One region of the Morganella morganii genome, then DNA from elsewhere that is predicted to be linked to it. Evidence: predicted binding sites of a transcription regulator. Region 1 holds the regulator's gene; each other region holds the start of a gene.
The links. The regulator CRP, encoded in region 1, controls carbon source genes, mostly activating them, when cyclic AMP is high. The targets are predictions, from matches to a motif close to ATGTGANNNNNNTCACAT.
Positions count from the first base shown of each region.

Region 1 (7,119 bases):
ATCACACCTGTGCCGTGGTGCTGGAACCTGTCCAGGGCGAGGGCGGGATCACACCTGCCACACCGGCCTTTATGCAGGGCCTGCGTGAATTATGTGATAAACATCAGGCGCTGCTGGTATTTGATGAAGTGCAGAGCGGGATGGGGCGCAGCGGCAAACTGTTTGCCTATATGGATTACGGCATTGAGCCGGATATTCTGACCACGGCCAAAGCGCTGGGCGGCGGTTTCCCGATCAGTGCCATGCTGACAAAACAGGACATTGCACAGGTGATGGTACCCGGTACGCACGGTACAACCTACGGCGGCAACCCGCTGGCCTGTGCGGTCGGTAATGCGGCCTTTGATCTGATCAACGACCCGGCATTGCTGGCGGGGGTGAATGAGCGCCATCAGTGGTTTGCGGATGCACTGCAATCTCTGAACAGTACATTCGGTGCATTTGCGGAGATCCGCGGGAAAGGGCTGCTGATTGGTGCCGAACTGGCGGGCATTTACCGCGATCAGTCAAAAACCCTGCTGGGGCTGGCAGCCAAAAACGGCCTGATGCTGCTTAACGCCGGTACCAATGTTCTGCGTTTCACGCCATCGCTGATTATTGAAAAAGCCGATGTGGATGAAGGAATGAAACGGCTGGCGAAAACCCTGAATGATTTCCGGGAAATGCAGTAAATCCATCACGGTAACATGTTTAACTAACTGATTTGTATATTTTATTACTATATTTACTGTGATAGGTTTGCCGGACGTTTATCTAGTCTCAGTAAAGCAATGGCAATTCGGTTTTCAGGCAGATTTGAAGAATTTCTTCATGGCAGTTTTTATGTTCATCTCTATCGCTTCTCTGTCGATGGGTTTGATTTTGTGGTTATTTTTAGTCCGGTCGACATTACTGATGCGGCATATTCGGCGTTCCGGAGTGCAGAGGCGGGGTTCAGGCTTCCGGAACGATGCTATGACCTGAAGTTTGATCGCGAAGATAATTTTTTAAACTCAACGTTCTATCAGGTACCGGAAAGAGGAATGTGTTCACGGCGTTATGGATTTGTTCAGGATCTGGCTGTTGCCCTGCAACGAATTGTGATTCTGCATTGTCAGCAATATGCTGCGAAGGTTTATTTTATGATTGCAGAGAATGATAAGTTAAAACGCTACTATGACAGAATTTTACAGCACGGACATGATAACGTACTATCAGAAATAAAAGCGGGCCTTGGTGAAGGGGGGAAAGGGTATGTACTCAAAACGCGACATTTCTGAGATAAAAAAAAATGAGTATCAAAGAGCGTAAAATAGCAGCAATGCGTCAGTTGAAAGCCTCTTTTGATCAAGCCGGCCGCGAAGGAAAGCTGCGGGTTCGCAGAGCTGATATTCTTCAGTAATAATGATGAGCCGGAAACAAAAAAAACAGGCGCAGATGCGCCTGTTTTGGTGATAAGGGCGGTCCGGATTAACGGGTGCCGTATACCACGATGGTTTTACCGTGTGCGGAGATCAGGTTTTGATCTTCCAGCATCTTCAGAATACGGCCGACGGTTTCGCGGGAACATCCCACAATCTGGCCGATTTCCTGACGGGTAATTTTGATTTGCATGCCGTCCGGATGAGTCATCGCATCCGGCTGTTTTGCCAGGTTCAGTAATGTCTGGGCGATGCGGCCCGTCACATCAAGGAATGCAAGGTTTCCGACCTTTTCTGATGTGGTTTGCAGGCGGCTTGCCATCTGCGCGGAAAGGCGCATAAGGATATCCGGGTTAACCTGGATAAGCTGGCGGAACTTTTTGTACGAGATTTCTGCAACTTCGCAGGCGCTTTTTGCCCGTACCCACGCTGTACGTTCCTGTCCTTCCTCAAATAATCCGAGTTCACCGATGAAATCACCCTGGTTGAGATAGGATAAAATCATCTCTTTGCCTTCTTCATCTTTGATCAGCACCGCAACAGAACCTTTTACAATATAGTAGAGTGTTTCTGCCTTTTCGCCCTGATGAATAAGCGTGCTTTTGGATGGATATTTGTGGATATGGCAGTGAGACAAAAACCATTCAAGCGTGGGGTCTGTTTGTGGCTTGCCGAGAACCATTCGCGTTATCCTCTGTTGTTAGTTATTGCAAACCGTTGTTTACGCTCTGCAATTATATAAAGTCTTAGCTTATCATATTAACTTGCTGAATTTCCGGCAAGTTAGTTTATTAAAATAGTATAATAATCCTCACGGAAAGATATTGATCTTAGCCATAGATAAATCCTTGCCGTGTTTTTAGCACAGGAAAACTGTCCTGTCTTCCACTGTCTCGCTTCAGCATAATAAACTATGGGATAGATTGCCAGCCCGTGAATGAAAGGGTAGTCTGTCGTGAATTATATTGATGATGAGGGTATAAAAATGGAAGCGCGTGTAAAGTGGGTTGAGAACATGACTTTCTTAGGGGAATCCGCGTCAGGACACCAGATTACAATGGACGGTAATGCCGGTGAAAAAGCTCCGAACCCGATGGAGATGGTACTGATGGCAACCGGCGGCTGCAGCGCCATTGATGTTGTCTCTATTTTGCAAAAAGGCCGTAATCAAGTCATTGATTGTGATGTAAAACTCACCGCTGAACGTCGTGAAACCGCGCCACGTTTATTCACTCATATTAATCTGCATTTTATTGTGACCGGCCGTGACCTGACTGAAAACGTTGTCGGGCGTGCCGTGCAATTATCCGCTGAGAAATATTGCTCTGTTTCATTAATGTTAGGCGAAAGTGTTAACATTACGCATAGTTTTGAAGTAAAGAATATTGAATGATTTTTTGAAATATTATTTTTATTTTTGAAAATAAACCGGGTAATACATTATTACCCGGTTTTTTTATCGCTTGTTTATTTGTTTTCCCTGCAATAATTGCTCTGCCAGCGGTGCCATTATTAATTCCATCGCCAGCCCTAATTTTCCGCCGGGGACGACGATGGTATTTGAGGCGGAAATAAAGGAGCCCTGAAGCATGGATAACAAATAGGGAAAATCGATTTTTTTCAGGCCGCGGAAGCGGATCACGGTAAAGCTTTCATCCTGTGACGGAATGGATTTGGCCGAGAACGGGTTTGAGGTATCCACCGTCGGCACCCGCTGGAAGTTAATGTGGGTGCGGGAAAACTGCGGGGTGATATAGCGGATGTAATCATCCATCGAACGCACGACAGAATCCATTACCGCCTCCCGTGAATGGCCGCGATCATTGGTGTCACGGACTAACTTCTGTATCCACTCCAGATTGACTATCGGTACCACGCCGACCAGCAGATCCACATGTCCGGCAATATCATGTTCCGGCGTGACCACGCCGCCGTGTAATCCCTCATAGAAAAGTACATCCGTCCCGGCAGGAAGTGCCTCGCGGGGGGTGAAGGTGCCGGGCAGCTGATTATAGGGCACGGCTTCATCATAGGTATGCAGATATTTGCGGCGTTCGCCGCTGCCGTTTTCGCTGTACTGGCGGAATGTGCTTTCGAGCAGGCCAAAATCGTTGGCTTCGGGCCCGAAATAGCTGATGTGGCGGCCCTGCTCGCGGGCCTTGCGGATGGCGGCATCCATTTCCGGCCGCGTGTAACGGTGGAAACTGTCACCTTCAATAATGGCCGGAACCGCATCCAGTTGCTGGAAAATTTTACGGAAAGCCTGACTGGTGGTAGTGGTACCGGCTCCGCTGGAGCCGGTAACGGCGATAATCGGGTGGGTCCGTGACATGCGGCGTTTCCTCCGGCTGAATCAGCCGCGGAATTGTGCCGACGGCATGATGTTGAGTGTTTCGTGTAATTCCGACCAGACAATCACAATGTCGCCGTTTTTGAGTTGCGTGTAAAGATCCGCCACTTTATCACTGAGTGATTTTTCATGTTCGCCGTAGTCGGTGCCTTCGCGCAGCACCACACTTTCCAGGATACTTTCCAGTGTTTCCGGCGCGATATCCTGCCAGGGAATAATCATGGTGTCTCCTTTGCGGCCAGATGCGGCGCGAGCCATTCAGGGATGCGCTCCTCCAGCCATAAACGCGGACGGCGCCAGCTGCCGGACACAAAGCCGACATGGCCGCCGTGTTCGGTCATCTGGTACTCCACACACGGCGGCAGTTGTGACAGATCCGGCACCACTTCCTGTGCCATAAAAGGATCATCTTTGGCGTGGATGATCAGCATCGGCTTACGTACGGCTGGGAGTTTCGGCAGGGCACTGCAGCGGCGGTAGTAATCCGAGGCATCGCGGAAGCCGTGGATCCGTGAGGTGATAATGTCATCAAATTCGCGGATCCGTTTAATCGCGCGGATATGCAGCAGGTTTGTCGGCAGTGAATTCGGGTAGCGCACCAGTTTGCGGGTGGCATTACGTTTCAGCCCTTTCAGCAGATACCACTGATAAAAACGGGAAAAGCCTTTTTCCATTTTGAAAGAGCACGGCTCCAGCATCAGCGGGGCGGAAACCACAATACCTGCATCCACTGCGGCATTCTCACCCTCTTCGGCGAGATAACAGGCCAGCATATTGCCGCCGAGTGAATAACCGACCGCGCCGGTCGGTACTTTCCCGTAGGTATCCTGCAGCCAGTTCAGCAGATAACGGGCATCTTCGGTTTCACCGGAGTGGTAAATCCGTCTGGAGCGGTTCGGCTCGCCGCTGCATCCGCGAAAATGCATAACAACACCCAGCCAGCCCTGACGGGCGGCCGCAGCCAGGATACCGTGCGCATACGGGCTGCGGAAACTGCCTTCCAGCCCGTGAAAGATGACCAGCCGTGGTTTATGGCGTGCGGTATCGGGATCTTCGCTCCATGCAAGATCAATAAAATCATCATCCGGCAGTGTCAGGCGCTGCCAGAATGGTTTTATCGTCGGTTTCCGGCGGAAAATCCGGGGCAGCAACGTTTGCAGGTGCGGGTTGGTTGCCCAGGAAATCGGTTGAAAATGACTAGACATAGTTAGATTCGTAATGAAAAAACATCTCTTGTTTAATGAAAAACATACTGGTAATTTTCCGGGAAGAAAATGACCACGTTGCCGGATTACTCATGACCGCACATCTTTTTATCTCACTTTCCGTATTTATGTTTATCGCGGCAGTCACGCCCGGCCCCAATAATATGTTACTGACCGCCTCCGGTGCACAGCTCGGCTTTCGCCGTACGCTGGCACTGATGGCTGGTATTATGCTCGGCATGCAGACGGTATTATACCTTTCAGCCTTTGGTGTTGCGGCTATTTTACTGATTTATCCCAAATTGCATACTGCTATGAAAATTGCGGGTAGTCTTTACCTTCTGTGGCTTGCCAAAAAACTGGCTACCGCACCGTATCAGGAGCTTAATGAACCGCAGGTCAGTAAGGCCGTCACCTGGTATCAGGGGGCGCTGTTACAGTTTATCAATCCCAAGGCCTGGCTGATGGGACTGGGGGCGGTCGGCAGTTACAGCCTGAGCGGTGATGCGTATATGCTGTCTGTCGGAGTGATGAGTATTGTGATGGTCTCTGTGAATCTGGTTGCCGGGCTTATCTGGATCGGATTCGGTGCCTTTATCGGCCTTTTTCTGCGCAGCCGCAATGCCTGGTTCACCTTCAATATTGTGATGGGGTTACTCACCGCCGCCTGTGTGCCGCTCATCTGGCTTGAATAGCAGACATAATATAACCTGCGGAACAAAAACAGAAGCTGAATGAAAAACAGACCGCATTGCGGTCTGTTTTTTTATCGCTGCAGCGAAATCAGCTTAAATCCACATTCTTACTGCCGAACAGCAGGGTAAACAGGAATCCGGCCAGATAGGCGACGAGTAACCCGCCGGTATAGACCGCCATCCCCATGAAGATACCACTGTCGGATGTCATCACCGGAATGGCGATAATCCCCGATGGCCCGAAAACGGTATTCAGCCCGACCGGATAGCCGAACCAGGCGACAAGCCCGATAAAGAACCCGCCGGCTGCACCACCGCAGCAGGCAGTGATAAACGGCTTCACGCGCGGCAGGGTCACGCCGTAGATTAGCGGTTCGCCGATGCCGAGGAAGCCCGGGATAATTGCTCCCCGGATTTGATTACGCAGCACCGAGTCTTTTTTCGCGCGGACATACAGTGCCAGCGCAGCACCGACCTGACCGGCACCCGCCATGGCGAGGATCGGGAACAGGGAGTTAAAACCCTGAGTGCCGACCAGCGCGGTATACACCGGGATAAAGCCCTGGTGGATACCAAACATCACCGCTATCAGGAACAGACCGGCGAGAACCGCAGCGCCGAACGGGTTAGCGTTAAGGTGCATAAACAGCCAGGACATGCCGTCAAACAGCCAGACGCCGATAGGCATAATCACAATAAAGGTCAGTGCACCCATAATCAGCAGGGTGATGGCGGAGGTCAGAATGATGTCCAGGTTTGCCGGGATAAAACGCCGCACCTGCCGTTCGACCTATGCACCGGTGATGGTGGCGATCAGAATCCCGATAATATTACCGCGCGGGTCAATGCCGTGACCGAAGAACGTTTCCATACCGGAGTAGAAACCTTTGGTCGCCTGCGGATCATAACCGAGGATAAACAGTGCCGCGATGATCGCACCATTGACACCGGATCCGCCGAAGGCTTTCTGCGCGTTATAGCCGATCAGGATCCCCATAAAGGTAAACAGCCCTTTGCCGAAGACCTTCATGTAACTGAGCACTTCCACCAGTGTGCTGTTCGGGGACGGATTTCCGGTGACCCAGAGCGATTCAAATAGTGTGGCAAAGCCGAGCAGCAGACCCACGCCGATAAACCCGGGAATGAGCGGGGTAAAAATAGTGGCGAATTTGGCGAGAAAACGCTGTACCGGATTTGTCTGTTTTTCTTTCAGATGCTGCTTCTGATCAGCGGCAATCTCTTTCAGGCTGCGGCTGTCCGGTTCACTGCCCGGTACATGCTCATCCAGATATTTCTGCATCAGCTCTGCGGCGGTTTGTGCTTTGCCCGGCCCCAGCACAATCTGGAACTGCTCATCACTTTCAATCACACCCAGCACGCCCTCAATTTTTTTGATGGCGATTTTATCCGCCAGCTGTGTGTTGTTCAGTGTCAGACGCAGGCGGGTCATACAGTTACCGCTCTGTGCC
Region 1 is NZ_CP069157.1:3,625,951-3,633,069, reverse strand. It holds gene argD (bifunctional acetylornithine/succinyldiaminopimelate transaminase) at 1-671, shown strand, start outside; gene JL661_RS17355 (hypothetical protein) at 771-1,259, shown strand; gene crp (cAMP-activated global transcriptional regulator CRP) at 1,450-2,082, opposite strand; gene JL661_RS17345 (OsmC family protein) at 2,386-2,793, shown strand; gene JL661_RS17340 (phosphoribulokinase) at 2,857-3,732, opposite strand; gene JL661_RS17335 (YheU family protein) at 3,754-3,972, opposite strand; gene JL661_RS17330 (hydrolase) at 3,969-4,955, opposite strand; gene JL661_RS17325 (LysE family translocator) at 5,048-5,650, shown strand; partial or broken gene murP (PTS N-acetylmuramic acid transporter subunit IIBC) at 5,739-7,119, opposite strand, start outside.

Region 2 (7,119 bases), 1.9 Mb from region 1:
TATATATACCGGATATCTGCTGAATAAAGCGTATAATTACGCAGTAACATCTTCATCAAATCTGATTTTGATGAATAAAGCGACAGTAAGGCTTCTGGTCACTTGCCGGTCTTTGGTATGATCAGTAATAAGTAACTCAATGTATACGGGCGGGGCAATGAGAAAATTTATTCTGTCAGGGATTATGGCCGCATTATTATCCGGCTGCGCAGGTATAGGAAGTAAAACACCGGAAGCACCCTGGGGCTTTACATGGGGGCAGACGCCCGCAGAATTAAAAGCCCTGAATCTGGACGATTTTGACTGCACAAAAACCCGTGATGGCGGGCAATTATGCAGCTCACTGGCATCACCGGAGGTTGAAAAGCAATTCTTTATGATGGTCTTTTCACCGGAAGGGCAAAAATTAAATGCAATATCCCGCTTCGGTGTCTGGAGCCATGATCAGGCCGCATTACTGAATGAGTACGATAAAGTGAATGCGGAAATGGAGAAAATCTACGGCAAACCGGCCGGGATAAATGAAGAATATGATCGCAAAACACCGTTCCTGGCAAAAGTCGCCAAAGGAAAAATCGGGCAGTTCAAGCGCAAATATGAATCAGAAGATACCGAGGTTGTGGTGGGGGTGGTCAGTAATGCCAATCTGGTACAGATAAATGATGAAAAAGATGTCACTTATACTGTGCTGACCATGTATACACTGAAATAAACCGGTACTTGCGGTGCTGAATATTATCACTATGATTCAGCACCGTTTTTTATTTATTCTGCGTTACAGTTGTTTTTCTGCATTGAACTAACCAGTTGTTTATAACTCTGTTTTTCAATCATATCGTCTGTCAGACCAAATTCTGCGGCTTTCTCCCGCAGCCGTTCCCTGTATTCTGCTAATTTGGTTTCATCGTGCGTCATAATGGCAAACTCGGCAAACCATCCTGCGCCGTTAATATGATCCAGTGTGATATGAATATCACCGAGAAACCAGACACTGCGGGTTTTTGTTAAGGTCATTGTGCAGCGGTAACCCAGCGTCAGCAGCATATTTCTGACATGCTCATGGTCATCAATATTGATAGCTTTGCATTCGCTGGCGGCGGGGCCTTTCACTATCCACAGCTTAATACCCGAGGGCGTCATTGTTCTGACTGACATACTGACATTACCGTCTGCCAGATGCGTTTGCTGCGTATCGAAAAACCAGTCTGTTTCTTCGTTATTTACCACAAAAGGCTCTGCATGCATTGTGCTTAATTGCGACAAAAAAGCGCTATGATCAGCCAGGCGATATTTTATTTCCGCTTCGTATTTACCATCAAAGTGATTACTCATGAATTTATCCGCTGTAAATAACCGGTTTGTGACTGGCCTGATAATATCACGTAACAGGCGGAACAGCCCCGGTAAAAGAATGTGATCAGTTTCGCTTAATGTCAGCCGTTGCTGATTTTTGATACAGCAAAAAAATAGCCTGTGGTATCCCTTTTATTAGTTTTTTTATTTCAAAGGGGATTATCAATGAAATTTATTAATCGTTACAGTGCAATTGCACTGGCTGTTGGTATGTTATCACTGAATATGACGGCACAGGCTGAGACTGTTTCCCTGAATGCTGCCGCAGCACCGCAGGCTGTGACAGAAATAGCGGTATTACAGCAGGGGCAGTGGGACAGTTTTAATAAACAGCGCCTGGATGCCATGATCGCCAAAGCAAAACAATCACCGGCACATAGCTATTATGCGGTGTTTGACTTTGATAACACGACAGCATTTCTGGATATTGAAGAAGCGGTGATGATTTATCAGCTTGAGCACCTGTTATTTGCCATGACACCGCAGGAACTGAAATCCGTTATTTTCAAAGATATTCCGGCCGGGAATTTTTCTGCTGAGTTCAACAATAAAAACGGTAAACCGGTCAATATTGAGAAGGTCGGAGCTGATATTCTGGAAAGCTACCAGTGGCTGTATGACAACTATGATGGCCTGAAGGGTGATAAGCCGCTGTCTGAAATCAAAAAGTCACCACATTATCAGAATTTCATCACCAAAATGCGCTATTTATATGCAGCAATCGGCGGCACATTTGATCATGCCGTTTCCTATCCGTGGGTCACCTATTTATTTATGAATATGACACAGGAGCAGGTTGCGGATATTACCGCCAAAACCATTGAATGGCAGAAATCAGAGCCGGTTGAAGGTGTGGTATGGGAAAGCCCTGAAGCGTTACCGGGACAGGCGGGTATTGTTGAAATTGACTGGCATAATGGCTTCCGGCTGGTGCCGGAAATGCAGGATCTGTATCAGGTGCTGCAAAAATCCGGTATTGATGTCTATGTGATTTCCGCATCGAACCTGGAAGTGATTAAATCGATTGTCACACAACCACCGTATTCTGTACCGGAGTCACAGGTATTTGCCATGCATTTACTGCGCACCAAAGATAATAAACTGACATCCGATCTGGATCCGGTTTATCCGCAGACTCAGGGTAAAGGGAAAACAGAGACTATCCGCAAGTTTATTCAGGATAAATATGCCGGTAAAGGGCCGTTATTAGTCGCCGGTGACAGTGAAGGCGACCAGAATATGATGTCTGACTTCCCGGATACGGAGGTGGTGCTGATTATTAACCGCCTGCGTTCACCGGATACCATTATCGGGCAGTTATCAAAAAAGGCAGTGAAAGAGCATGGTCAGAAAGACGCCAAAGTATTATTGCAGGGACGTAATGACAGCGCCGGTGTATTTGTACCGTCACAGCTTCATACCCCGTTGGGGGCCAAAGAAGGGCGGGCGTTAAAATAACAGCACTGGCTGTCAGTTTAAGGAAATACTGATAACCCCGGCCGGTAATACACACTATGATAGTAAATAGTTATCATTGCAGGGAATTCAGAAGGATATGGATAAATATATTGTGTTATGAAGGTCTGGGGTTAACCGGCTCGGTATTATTCCGCAGCCATGTGGCTATTAATACCGATATCAGCAGAACGGAAGCGGAACGTTTTATCGCGCTGTTTAATAATGCCGCTGCCGCCGATGCGGCAAAGCATAATATTAACGCGGCACGTTATGTTATCGTGAATATCTGTAAACTGTAGTAATACGGCGGGATTACCGCCGTATTCTTTTTCAGGATAATGCCAGTGTATGGGTAATGGCACAATTTTCAGTAAATGCCTCATCATGACTGACCAGTAATAATGCCCCTTTATAACTGCGCAGTACATTTTCCAGTAATAACCGGGAATCGAGATCCAGGTGGTTATCCGGCTCATCCAGCAATAAAATATCCGGCAAAGGTTCGGATAATGTTAATGCCAGCAATGTGACTTTCAGTTGTTCACCGCCGCTTAACTGTGACAGCGGAATTAACCCCTTATCACCCCGGATCCGCAATGCACCCAGATGGGTGCGCCAGGTTTGTGCCGGAATGGCCGGATCAAACTCGCACAGTGCTTCTGTGACCGGCAGGGCTTTATTCAGCAGCGCCAGGTGCTGATCCAGATATCGCAGACGGCCGTGCAGGGAGTACTCCCCGGATTTTGCCGTGAGCAGGCCCGCCAGTACTTTCAGTAATGTGGATTTTCCGCAGCCGTTGCGCCCGGCAATATGCCAGTGTTCACCACCGGAAATGGTCAGTGACAGAGGCTCTTGTGTGCCGGACGGCAAAATCAGATCACGGGTATTGATCCGCACCCGTTTTTGCTCTCCGGTATAATTAAAGGCCAGCATCTGCGGGGTGATATGCTGTATTTTCTCATTTACTTCCCGGCGCTGGCTGTCAAGCTGAGTCATAACACGGTCATGACGGCCGGTTATTTTTGATTGCTGCTTCTCCGCTTTGTTCTTTTTCATATCCAGCAGCAGGGCAGAGGAGGAGCCGGATGAACGGACTTTCTCGCCCTGACGGCGGCGCTGTGCTTTCTTTTCCAGTGTGCGCTGTAACTCCGTTTTTTCTCTGTTCAGCTGTGACTGTAACTGCTTCTCCTCACTCTGTAATGCGCTGAGCTGAAAGGCTTTCTGCTCGGCATAATGGGTGTAATTGCCGCCGTACTCTTCCAGAGCAGACGGAGTGAGTTCAAAAATCCGCTGCATGGTGTCGAGCAAGCGGCGCTCGTGGCTGATCACCAGTGCGCCGGCCGGATGATTCCGCAGTTGCTCACCGAGCCAGCGGCGTCCGGCGGCATCCAGATGGTTTCCGGGTTCGTCCAGTAACAGGAAGGCACACGGCTGTAAAAAGGCACGGCAGAGTGCCAGCCGGGTTTGCTCACCGCCGCTCAGACTTGTGCAGAGGGTGTCCGCCGGGAGATGCGCCAGCTGCGCACTTTCCAGCAGGGATTGCTGTTGTCGTGGCATATCCCATTTATCCGCCAGAAAATCATAATCCTCTGCGGTGGCGGTGCCGTCCTCTGTGCGGCGCAGTGCGGCCAGAATTTCTGCGGTTCCGAGAGCATCCGCCAGTGTGATACCGGAAAGGCGGGTCAGCTGCGGCACATAATAAAACGGCACCTGCCAGCTGATCATACCGGAGGCCGGTTGCCGCTGCTGCGCGAGCAGCGACATCAGCACGGATTTACCGCGCCCGTTATGACCTGTCAGCCCCTGAACCTGACGGGTTAATGTGCCGCTGATGTTGTCAAACAGCGGAATATCGTTAAATGTCACTGATAAGTGAGAAAAATGGCATTGTACGGACATACAAAAGCTCCTGAATAAACAGGGGCAGGCGGATATGCCGGATAAAAAAGAAAATGATGACGAGGATAGCTGCCTGCCCGATATCAAAACAGCGCATTAGTAAAAATGCGGATGATACAGCAATGGGATTCAGGCAATTAAATCATGTCGGCAGACATCCTCAGGGGAAATGAACTGCGGCAATGGTGTCAAATAAATGCCGGATTGTAAACCCCCGGTTTCCGGGATTTCCGCAGAGTACGCAGGAATGATTTTTTCCCGGAATGTTACTGTCAATCGCCGGTATTTTCGTTATTCTGTCCGGCCTTGATATTTTTTTATTTTCCGGCAGCGGAAATTCAGTAACAGGATGGGTTATGAGTTCAGCAGAAACGGTATATCAGGTTGATCAGAAACGCAGAATTATCACCTGTGTCATTACATTCTTTGTGGTTATTGTGCTTTATATCGCACTGGCGTATTTATTTCAGACACGGATGCCGGGTGTGGCTGCCGCACTGGGTCTCACGGTATATGTCTATATCGCGCAGTTCCCGGTGATTAAAGTGTACGGCGATAAACTGACATCCAAAATCGCGGTCGGTAAAGTGGTCGCAATGCCGTTTGACGGCGGCCATTTCTCCCTGCAGGAAGTGAAGGGGCTGAAGGCGTTAATGGTCTCGTTTTCCACGGACTCTTATATTCTTAGCTATCATCCGGCAAACAGCCGCCGTGTCCGTATTGTCGGACCGACACTGAAAAAGGCGCAGTTAAAAGCGATTTTTGACGCCATCCCGGAACAGTCAAAACGCGCGTTATAATACTGTTGCCTGGCGATGATGCCGGGTATTTGCTTCTGTTCCCGCGTTTCCCGTGAAAACCACATGTGTTACCATGGTCACACTTTTCTGCTCAAAAGCTGTATCGATACAGCTTTTCTTTACGGGGGACCATAATGACTGAAACCCTGTCACGAAATCAGGCCTGGCTGCGGGTAATGGTACTTGCGGTGGCGGCATTTGTATTTAATACCACTGAATTTATTCCGGTTGCACTGCTGAGTGATATCTCGGCGGGTTTTTCGATGCAACCCGCAGAGACCGGACTGATGATCACCATTTATGCCTGGGTGGTGGCGCTGACGTCGCTGCCGCTGATGCTGCTGACGGCGCGTATTGAGCGGCGCAAATTGCTGCTCTGGTTGTTTACCGTATTTGTGATAAGCCACATAGTGTCCGGGCTGGCGCAGCGTTTTGATGTGCTGGTGGTCAGCCGGATCGGTGTCGCACTGGCACATGCGGTGTTCTGGTCGATCACCGCATCGCTGGCTGTCAGGGTGGCTCCGCCCGGTAAAAAATCTCAGGCACTAGGGTTGCTGGCGACCGGTACGGCGCTGGCAACCGTGTTGGGGCTGCCGATTGGCCGTGTTATCGGGCAGTGGGTCGGCTGGCGGATGACGTTCTTCTGTATCGGCGGTCTGGCGTTGATTACCATGGCGGCAATGGCGCGTTTTCTTCCGCTGCTGCCGAGTGAGCATTCCGGCTCCCTGAAAAGTATTCCGGTTTTGTTCAGACGACCGGCGTTAGTGGGGATTTTTGTGCTGACCGCGATTGTGGTAACCGGGCATTTCACTGCTTATAACTATATTGAGCCGTTTGTGCAGACCGTTGCCGGGAAGTCACAGGATTTCGCCACGCTGTTTCTGCTGATTTTCGGGGCTGCGGGGATTATCGGCAGTGTGATTTTCAGCCGTTACAACACCCGGCTGCCGCTGCTGTTTCTGCCTGCTGCGATAACACTACTGACGGTATGCCTGATGCTGCTGATGACCAGCCGCGTGACCGATACCGCGCTGATTATCCTCGGGGTTGTCTGGGGGATCGGTATGATGTGTACCGCGCTGGGGTTACAGGTCAAAGTGATCGATTTGTCACCGGATGCCACCGATCTGGCGATGTCTGTTTATTCGGGCATTTTTAATATCGGTATCGGCGGCGGGGCGCTGCTTGGTAATCAGGTGATTATTCATATGGGAATGGAACAGATAGGTTATGCTGGAGCGGTGTTTGCTGTGGCGGGTGTGCTTATCTCACTGTTTGTTTTCAGCCGTTACCGGGCCTTGTTTATACAAAGGCCGAAAGCGGAGAGCCGTATTACCTCGCATAATCCGTCATAAATTAATCATATCCCGCACCGTTTCGCTGCGGGATTTTTTTTCTGATTTCTTTATAATATCCGCCTTACTGAGTGATAAAGATATGAACGGGTGATTTATGAATGGTTTATTGTGGCTGACGCTGGCCGTGGGCGCAGAAGTGGTGGCGACCTCAATGTTACGGGCGGCGGACGGTTTTACCCGGCTGATACCGTCGGTCGTGGTGGTTATCGGTTATTGTGTGTCGTTCTGGGCACTGTCTCAGGTGGTGCGGA
Region 2 is NZ_CP069157.1:1,686,987-1,694,105, forward strand. It holds gene JL661_RS08135 (hypothetical protein) at 158-712, shown strand; gene JL661_RS08140 (class IV adenylate cyclase) at 766-1,332, opposite strand; gene JL661_RS08145 (HAD family hydrolase) at 1,519-2,811, shown strand; gene JL661_RS08150 (hypothetical protein) at 2,922-3,110, shown strand; gene JL661_RS08155 (ATP-binding cassette domain-containing protein) at 3,142-4,710, opposite strand; gene JL661_RS08160 (hypothetical protein) at 5,067-5,510, shown strand; gene JL661_RS08165 (sugar transporter) at 5,645-6,865, shown strand; gene JL661_RS08170 (SMR family transporter) at 6,963-7,119, shown strand, end outside.
Region 2: JL661_RS08165 (sugar transporter) is a predicted target of CRP. The motif match lies at 5,576-5,593, and genes of this name have one in related genera.

Region 3 (7,119 bases), 1.9 Mb from region 1:
TACTTTATGGACTATCATTGCCGGAATATTTAAATGGAGCTGGCGTATACTGAATTTTGTGCGTCAGCTTGTCGCCAATGTCCTTTTTATCATCATACTGCTGTTAGCCGCCGGGGCCTATGCACTGCTGAGTGAACAGGATACTCAGACCAGCCGTGAACCCGGAGCATTATATGTAAATCTTTCCGGCGTTGTCGTCGATCAGCTGACCCGTAACAGTCCGCTGGAAAGTCTCTCTCTCCAATTGCTTGGCGCGTCTTCCGGTCAGTTACAGGAAAACTCCCTGTTTGATGTGGTGGAAACTATCCGTACCGCCGCCACCGACCCGGATATTACCGGAATGATCCTGAAGCTGGATGATTTCGTTGGTGCTGACCAGCCGTCACTTCAGTATATCGGCAAAACCATCACGGAATTCCGCAAACAGGGTAAGCGGGTCTATGCCGTCAGCGGCAATTATAATCAGGCTCAATACTACCTGGCATCCTATGCAGACAAGATATATATGCCGCCGCAGGGCAGCGTCGGTATCTACGGCTTCGCCACCAATACGCTGTATTATAACGAATTGCTGGAAATGCTGAAGGTGAAAACCCATATCTTCCGCGTCGGTACCTATAAATCGGCGGTTGAGCCGATGCTGCGCAACGATATGTCACCGGAAGCCCGCGAATCCACACAGCGTTTTATCAGTGTGCTGTGGGATAACTATCTCACCAGTCTCGCGGAAAACCGTAAAACCGGTAAGAATACTATTTTCCCGGGCGCACAGCAGATGCTGGCTCTGATGAAAACGGCAAAAGGTGATAATGCCGCTTATGCCGTCACGCAAAAACTGGTTGATGAGATTATGCCGGCTAACGTGTTTGAATCCGAAATGACCAAAACTTTCGGCTGGGATAAGAAAAACAACACAATCAATGCGATTCCGTTTACCGAGTACGCCAAAAACATGAACATCGGCGTGCCGCAGGGCAAGACCACCGGTAACATCGCCGTGGTTGTGGTTCAGGGTGCTATCGTTGACGGTCCCGATGCCCCGGGCATGGCCGGCAGTGATACTATCGCCGCACAACTCCGCGAAGCCCGTCTGGATCCGGAAGTGAAAGCGCTGGTACTGCGGGTGAACAGCCCGGGCGGCAGTGTGACGGCATCGGAGCAGATCCGTGCGGAAGTCGCGGCACTGAAACAGAGCGGCAAGGCCGTGGTGGTTTCCATGGGCGGCGTGGCAGCTTCCGGCGGTTACTGGGTCTCAACACCGGCAAACTACATTGTTGCCTCACCGAGCACCATTACCGGCTCCATCGGTATTTTCGGCGTAGTCACCACGTTTGAGGACTCGCTGAGCGAAATCGGCGTGCACACTGACGGCGTGTCCACCTCGCCGCTGGCCGATGCCACCGTAACCAAAGCACTGACACCGGAATTCTCAGAGCTGATGCAGCTCTATATTGAAAGCGGCTACAGCAATTTTATTAATCTCGTTGCCAAATCCCGTCACAAGACGCCGGAGGAAGTGGATAAAATTGCGCAGGGTCGTGTCTGGGTCGGTTCAGATGCCAAAGCTAACGGCCTGGTCGATAAACTCGGTGATTTTGATGATGCAGTTGCCAAAGCCGCAGAGCTGGCTTCTGTTGAGCATCCGGTACTGAACTGGATGCAGCCGGAAATGACATTCATTGACAGACTGCTTGCGGAAACGGCCGGTAATGTGAAGGTGACACTGCCGTCATCATTGCAGGGACTGATCCCGGCACCGGTCGGCGCACAGCTGACACAACAGGCATCCTTTATGAAAATGCTGACGGATCCGCAGTACCGTTATGCATTCTGCTTAAATTGCACCAATATTCAGTAAGTTTTCTTCTCAGCTGACAAAAGCCTGTTCGTGACGAACAGGCTTTTTTTTATTTCTGAAGCCCCTATAATTTCCTTCCCTGTACTCATTGTTAAGAGCAGTAACATGCAAAAGAAATCCATTTATGTGGTCTATACCGGCGGGACTATCGGTATGCAGCACTCGGCGCAGGGCTATATCCCTGTTTCCGGCCACCTTCAGCGCCAGGTTGCCAAAATGCCGGAGTTCTTCCGTCCGGAGATGCCGGATTTCACCATCACCGAGCACCAGCCGCTGATTGACTCTTCCGATATGACACCGGATGACTGGCAGTGTATCGCGGATGATATCAAAGCCCAGTATGACCACTATGATGGTTTCGTTATCCTGCATGGTACGGATACCATGGCGTTCACCGCATCAGCGCTCTCCTTTATGTTTGAGAACCTGACCAAGCCGGTCATTGTGACAGGGTCACAAATCCCGCTTGAGGCACTGCGCTCAGATGGCCAGATCAATCTGCTTAATGCCCTTTATCTGGCGGCGAATTATCCGGTCAATGAAGTGGGATTATTCTTCAATAACCGCTTATACCGGGGCAACCGCACCGTCAAAGCACATGCTGACGGTTTTGCGGCCTTTACCTCCCCGAACTACCCGCCGCTGATGGAAGCCGGGATTAATATCCACAATCTCAATACTCACCCGCTGCCGCAGAGCACCGCACCTTTCACGCTGCATAACATCACCCCGCAGCCTATCGGCGTGGTAACCGTGTATCCGGGCTTGTCGGTGGATGTGGTGAACAACATTCTGCAGCAGCCGGTCAAAGCACTGATTATCCGCTCTTACGGTGTCGGTAATGCACCGCAGCAACCGAAACTGCTCACCGCATTGCGGGAGGCCACAGAGCGCGGCATCATTGTGATCAATCTGACACAGTGTATTTCAGGACGCGTCAATATGGGCGGCTATGCCACCGGTCATGCACTGGCAGAAGCCGGCGTGATCAGCGGCTTTGATATGACCTTCGAGGCAGCGCTGACCAAACTGCATTATCTGCTCAGCCAGGATTACACCAGCGATGAGATCCGCATTCTGATGCAGCAGGATCTGCGCGGCGAGCTGAGCTATAACGACAACTAAGGAGTCTGCAATGAAACCGGCACTGCTTCTGGTGGATATTCAGAATGATTTTTGTCAGGGCGGCAGCCTGGCTGTCCGCGACAGTGATGCGGTGATCCGCACAGCGAACCGGATGATAGCCCGTTGTCAGCAACAGAATATCCCGGTGATCGCCAGTCAGGACTGGCATCCGGCTGAGCATCTGAGCTTTGCCGTCAATTCCGGGACAGTGATTGGTGAATGCGGCGAACTGAACGGACTGCCCCAAGTCTGGTGGCCGGTGCATTGTGTGCAGAACACACCGGGGGCGGATTTTCATCCTGACCTGAATAAACAGGCTATCAGCCATATTATTTATAAGGGTGAAAACCAGGCCACGGACAGTTACAGCGCGTTTTATGATAACGATCACCGGGAGCCGACCGTCCTGCTGAAACTGCTGGCAGAACTGCAGATCACGCATCTCGCTGTTCTGGGGATCGCCACCGATTACTGTGTGAAATTTACGGTGCTGGATGCACTGGCGGAAGGATTTGCCGTCACTGTGATCACAGACGGCTGCCGGGGCGTTAATTTAAAGCCGGATGACAGCCTCACCGCATTTGCGGAGATGGAGAACGCCGGTGCGCGGTTGCAGACAGCGGCTCAGTTCTGCGGCGAGAAAGAATAGCAAATGTCATGACGGGACAGTAAACACTGTCCCGTTTTACACTCAGTCCTGCGGTTTCAGTGTGGCCAGATGCGTATCGGTAAACAGCGCTTTCAGCTCCTGCTTACTTTTCAGGCTGATTTCCCCGTCAGTCCCCACCGTCATATGTGCCGGATCCGCGTTATGGCGGGACTGCCATAACATCACCAGCTGCAGACTGCTGCTTTTCTGAGATTCCGTCAGTGGTACACCATCGGCCCATTTACCCAGTTCGACGGCTGTCACCAGACGCCCGTAGACTTCCGGCGTCATGGCGGACAATAAATCATCAATTTCCATACAGTTCCTTCCCCGAAAGCATCTGATTTTACCTTTTGATCACATCAGAAGCTGAATCGTTTTTTCTATCGTTATATAAATGTTAAATTTCAATATAACCAAACTAACCGTTTGTTATTGCTTTTGTTTTTTCATCTTCAAAACTCAGTGATGCTGAGTTAATACAATAACGCTGCCCTGTCGGCGCAGGCCCGTCAGGAAAAACATGTCCCAGATGCGCATCACAATGGCCGCAACGGGTCTCAATACGATGCATGCCATGAGAGGTATCGTCAATATACCGGACTGCACTTTTGCTGACCGGCTCATAAAAACTCGGCCAGCCGCAGCCGGCATCAAACTTGGTATCCGAATAAAAAAGCGGAGAACCACAACAAATACAACGGTATACCCCCTGTTTCTCATTATAGAGCAGGCGGCCGGTAAACGGGTGCTCAGTTCCCGCTTCCTGTGTGACATAGCGCTGAATCTCTGTCAGCTCAGCGGGTGTATCCCGCTTTTTATCAGTCCCGGACATAGCTGAATCCTTATCATTATTGTGCAGGGTCAGTCAGAATACAGAATAACAAAAAATTAACATCAAATGACCGGATGTTATTCTAAACTTGTCATGTCAGCATTGACACCACTTATTTGTGACATGTTTCACATTTATGCCCCATACACGCTGTCTTTATTCCGCTAAGTCCCGATAATAGCGGCGACAAATTTACTGAAAGTGGCGATTTGTTGAGCAGATTAAATGTTAAATGACATTAATTGACACGATTCCGCTTGACGGCTGGCAAGGTTTTGGTAACTTTAGTAGCAACTTTAATTCACTAACAAATAGCTGGTGGTAATACTATGACTATCAAAGTAGGTATTAATGGTTTTGGTCGTATCGGCCGTATCGTATTCCGTGCTGCACAAGAGCGTTCAGATATCGAAATCGTTGCAATCAACGACCTGCTCGATGCAGATTACATGGCATACATGCTGAAGTACGACTCAACTCACGGTCGTTTTAACGGTACCGTTGAAGTGAAAGATGGCCATCTGGTTGTTAATGGTAAAACTATCCGCGTTACCTCCGAACGTGACCCTGCGAACCTGAAGTGGAACGAAGCCGGTGTTGATGTTGTTGCTGAAGCAACCGGTCTGTTCCTGACTGACGAAACTGCACGCAAACACATCCAGGCAGGCGCGAAGAAAGTCGTTCTGACCGGTCCTTCCAAAGATGCGACCCCGATGTTTGTTATGGGTGTTAACCACAAAGATTACGCGGGCCAGGAAATCGTTTCTAACGCATCCTGTACCACTAACTGCCTGGCACCACTGGCAAAAGTCATCAACGACAAATTCGGTATCGTTGAAGGTCTGATGACCACTGTTCACGCAACCACTGCCACCCAGAAAACTGTTGACGGTCCTTCACACAAAGACTGGCGCGGCGGCCGCGGTGCATCCCAGAACATCATCCCGTCTTCTACCGGCGCAGCAAAAGCAGTGGGCAAAGTTATCCCTGCACTGAACGGTAAACTGACCGGTATGTCTTTCCGTGTTCCTACGCCTAACGTCTCTGTTGTTGACCTGACAGTCCGTCTGGAAAAAGCAGCAACTTACGCTGAAATCTGTGAAGCTATCAAAGCGGCAGCAGCAGGCGAGCTGAAAGGCGTAATGGGTTACACCGAAGATGACGTGGTTTCCACTGACTTCAATGGCGAAGTACTGACTTCTGTGTTCGATGCCAAAGCCGGTATCGCACTGAACGACAACTTTGTGAAACTGGTTTCCTGGTATGACAACGAAACCGGTTATTCTCATAAAGTTCTGGATCTGATTGCACACATCTCCAAATAAGTCTGCACTCTGTTATCCTCACAAAGAGCCGCTTTTGCGGCTCTTTTGTTTTGTGGTAAACAGTCGTAAAGTAGAAAGTAAATGTCCTGTTTTTATTACAAAAGGGTAAATTATGATTGAGCGCCTTCTTGCGTTACCGGTTACCAGTCCGATCACCCCTTCGCTGTCCCAGCGTCAGATGGGGGATTTGCCGGTTATTGTGATCGACCATCCGAAAGTCCGTGCTGCGGTCAGTTTTCAGGGAGCACAGGTGCTGGCATGGCAACCGGCCGGTTCAGAACAGCCGGGATTATGGCTCAGTGAAAACAGTGCATTTACCCCGGGTGTGGCCATCCGCGGCGGGATCCCGATCTGCTGGCCGTGGTTCGGCCCGGTGCAGGCGCCTTCCCACGGTTTTGCCCGTATTATGCAGTGGGAGTTCACGGCTCATAATGAAAATGAAGAGGGTGTATTTCTCACATTCACCTTGCGTGACAGTGCGGAAACCCGCAAATTGTGGCCGCACGAGTTCACACTGATCGCCCGCATCCGCCTGGGAGACACCTGTGAGGTTGAGCTGGAAGCTTACGGGCAGTATCAGGCAACCGCTGCACTGCATACCTATTTTACCGTCGGCGATATTGCACAGGTCAGTATCAGCGGGCTGGGGCAGCATCTGCTGGATAATCTGTCACAGCGTGAAGAATATACGGAAGAGACAAAGCTGGTTTTCAACGGCCGTACCGACCGCATCTATACCGAGCCGGAGCAATCCACCTATATCCACGATAAGAAATTAAAACGTCATATTGAAGTGGTGCACTTTCATCACAGCGATGTGGTGTGCTGGAACCCGGGTGCAGCATTGTCCGCTTCAATGGCCGATATGCCGGATGATGGCTATAAAACGATGGTGTGTGCTGAAAGTGCGCGGATTAACCGCCCTATGGCTCCGCAGGGCGATAAACCGTCCCATCTCTCCGTCCGTATCCGCCTGAACCCGAAAATAGGCTGACGGGCTGCTCAGGAACATATAAAGCCGGTGAATGCTTACCGGCTTTCATATACCGTTGTCAGCAGCGGTGAATCAAACACAGCCACCGGCGAAATCACCGTTTCATTCAGCGGAACCGCCTTTCCGTACCGTTCTTTCATCTTTGCCTGTACTTCCGGTGAAGATAAATCAAACTCCCGCAATGTCTGTAACTGACCGACCTCTGTATTCAGGGCATTTTTATAGATTTTCCAGACCAGTTCAGAACAATAAATCCGCTCATCATCCCATGAAAATGTCAGGTCGTAAGGCCGGGACTGATACCGTATCGCCTCACGGTATAACGCCTGCTGC
Region 3 is NZ_CP069157.1:1,705,231-1,712,349, reverse strand. It holds gene sppA (signal peptide peptidase SppA) at 1-1,858, shown strand, start outside; gene ansA (asparaginase) at 1,964-2,983, shown strand; gene pncA (bifunctional nicotinamidase/pyrazinamidase) at 2,994-3,632, shown strand; gene JL661_RS08240 (YeaC family protein) at 3,675-3,950, opposite strand; gene msrB (peptide-methionine (R)-S-oxide reductase MsrB) at 4,054-4,467, opposite strand; gene gapA (glyceraldehyde-3-phosphate dehydrogenase) at 4,797-5,792, shown strand; gene JL661_RS08225 (D-hexose-6-phosphate mutarotase) at 5,905-6,786, shown strand; gene JL661_RS08220 (YiiX family permuted papain-like enzyme) at 6,822-7,119, opposite strand, start outside.
Region 3: msrB (peptide-methionine (R)-S-oxide reductase MsrB) is a predicted target of CRP. The motif match lies at 4,584-4,601, and genes of this name have one in related genera.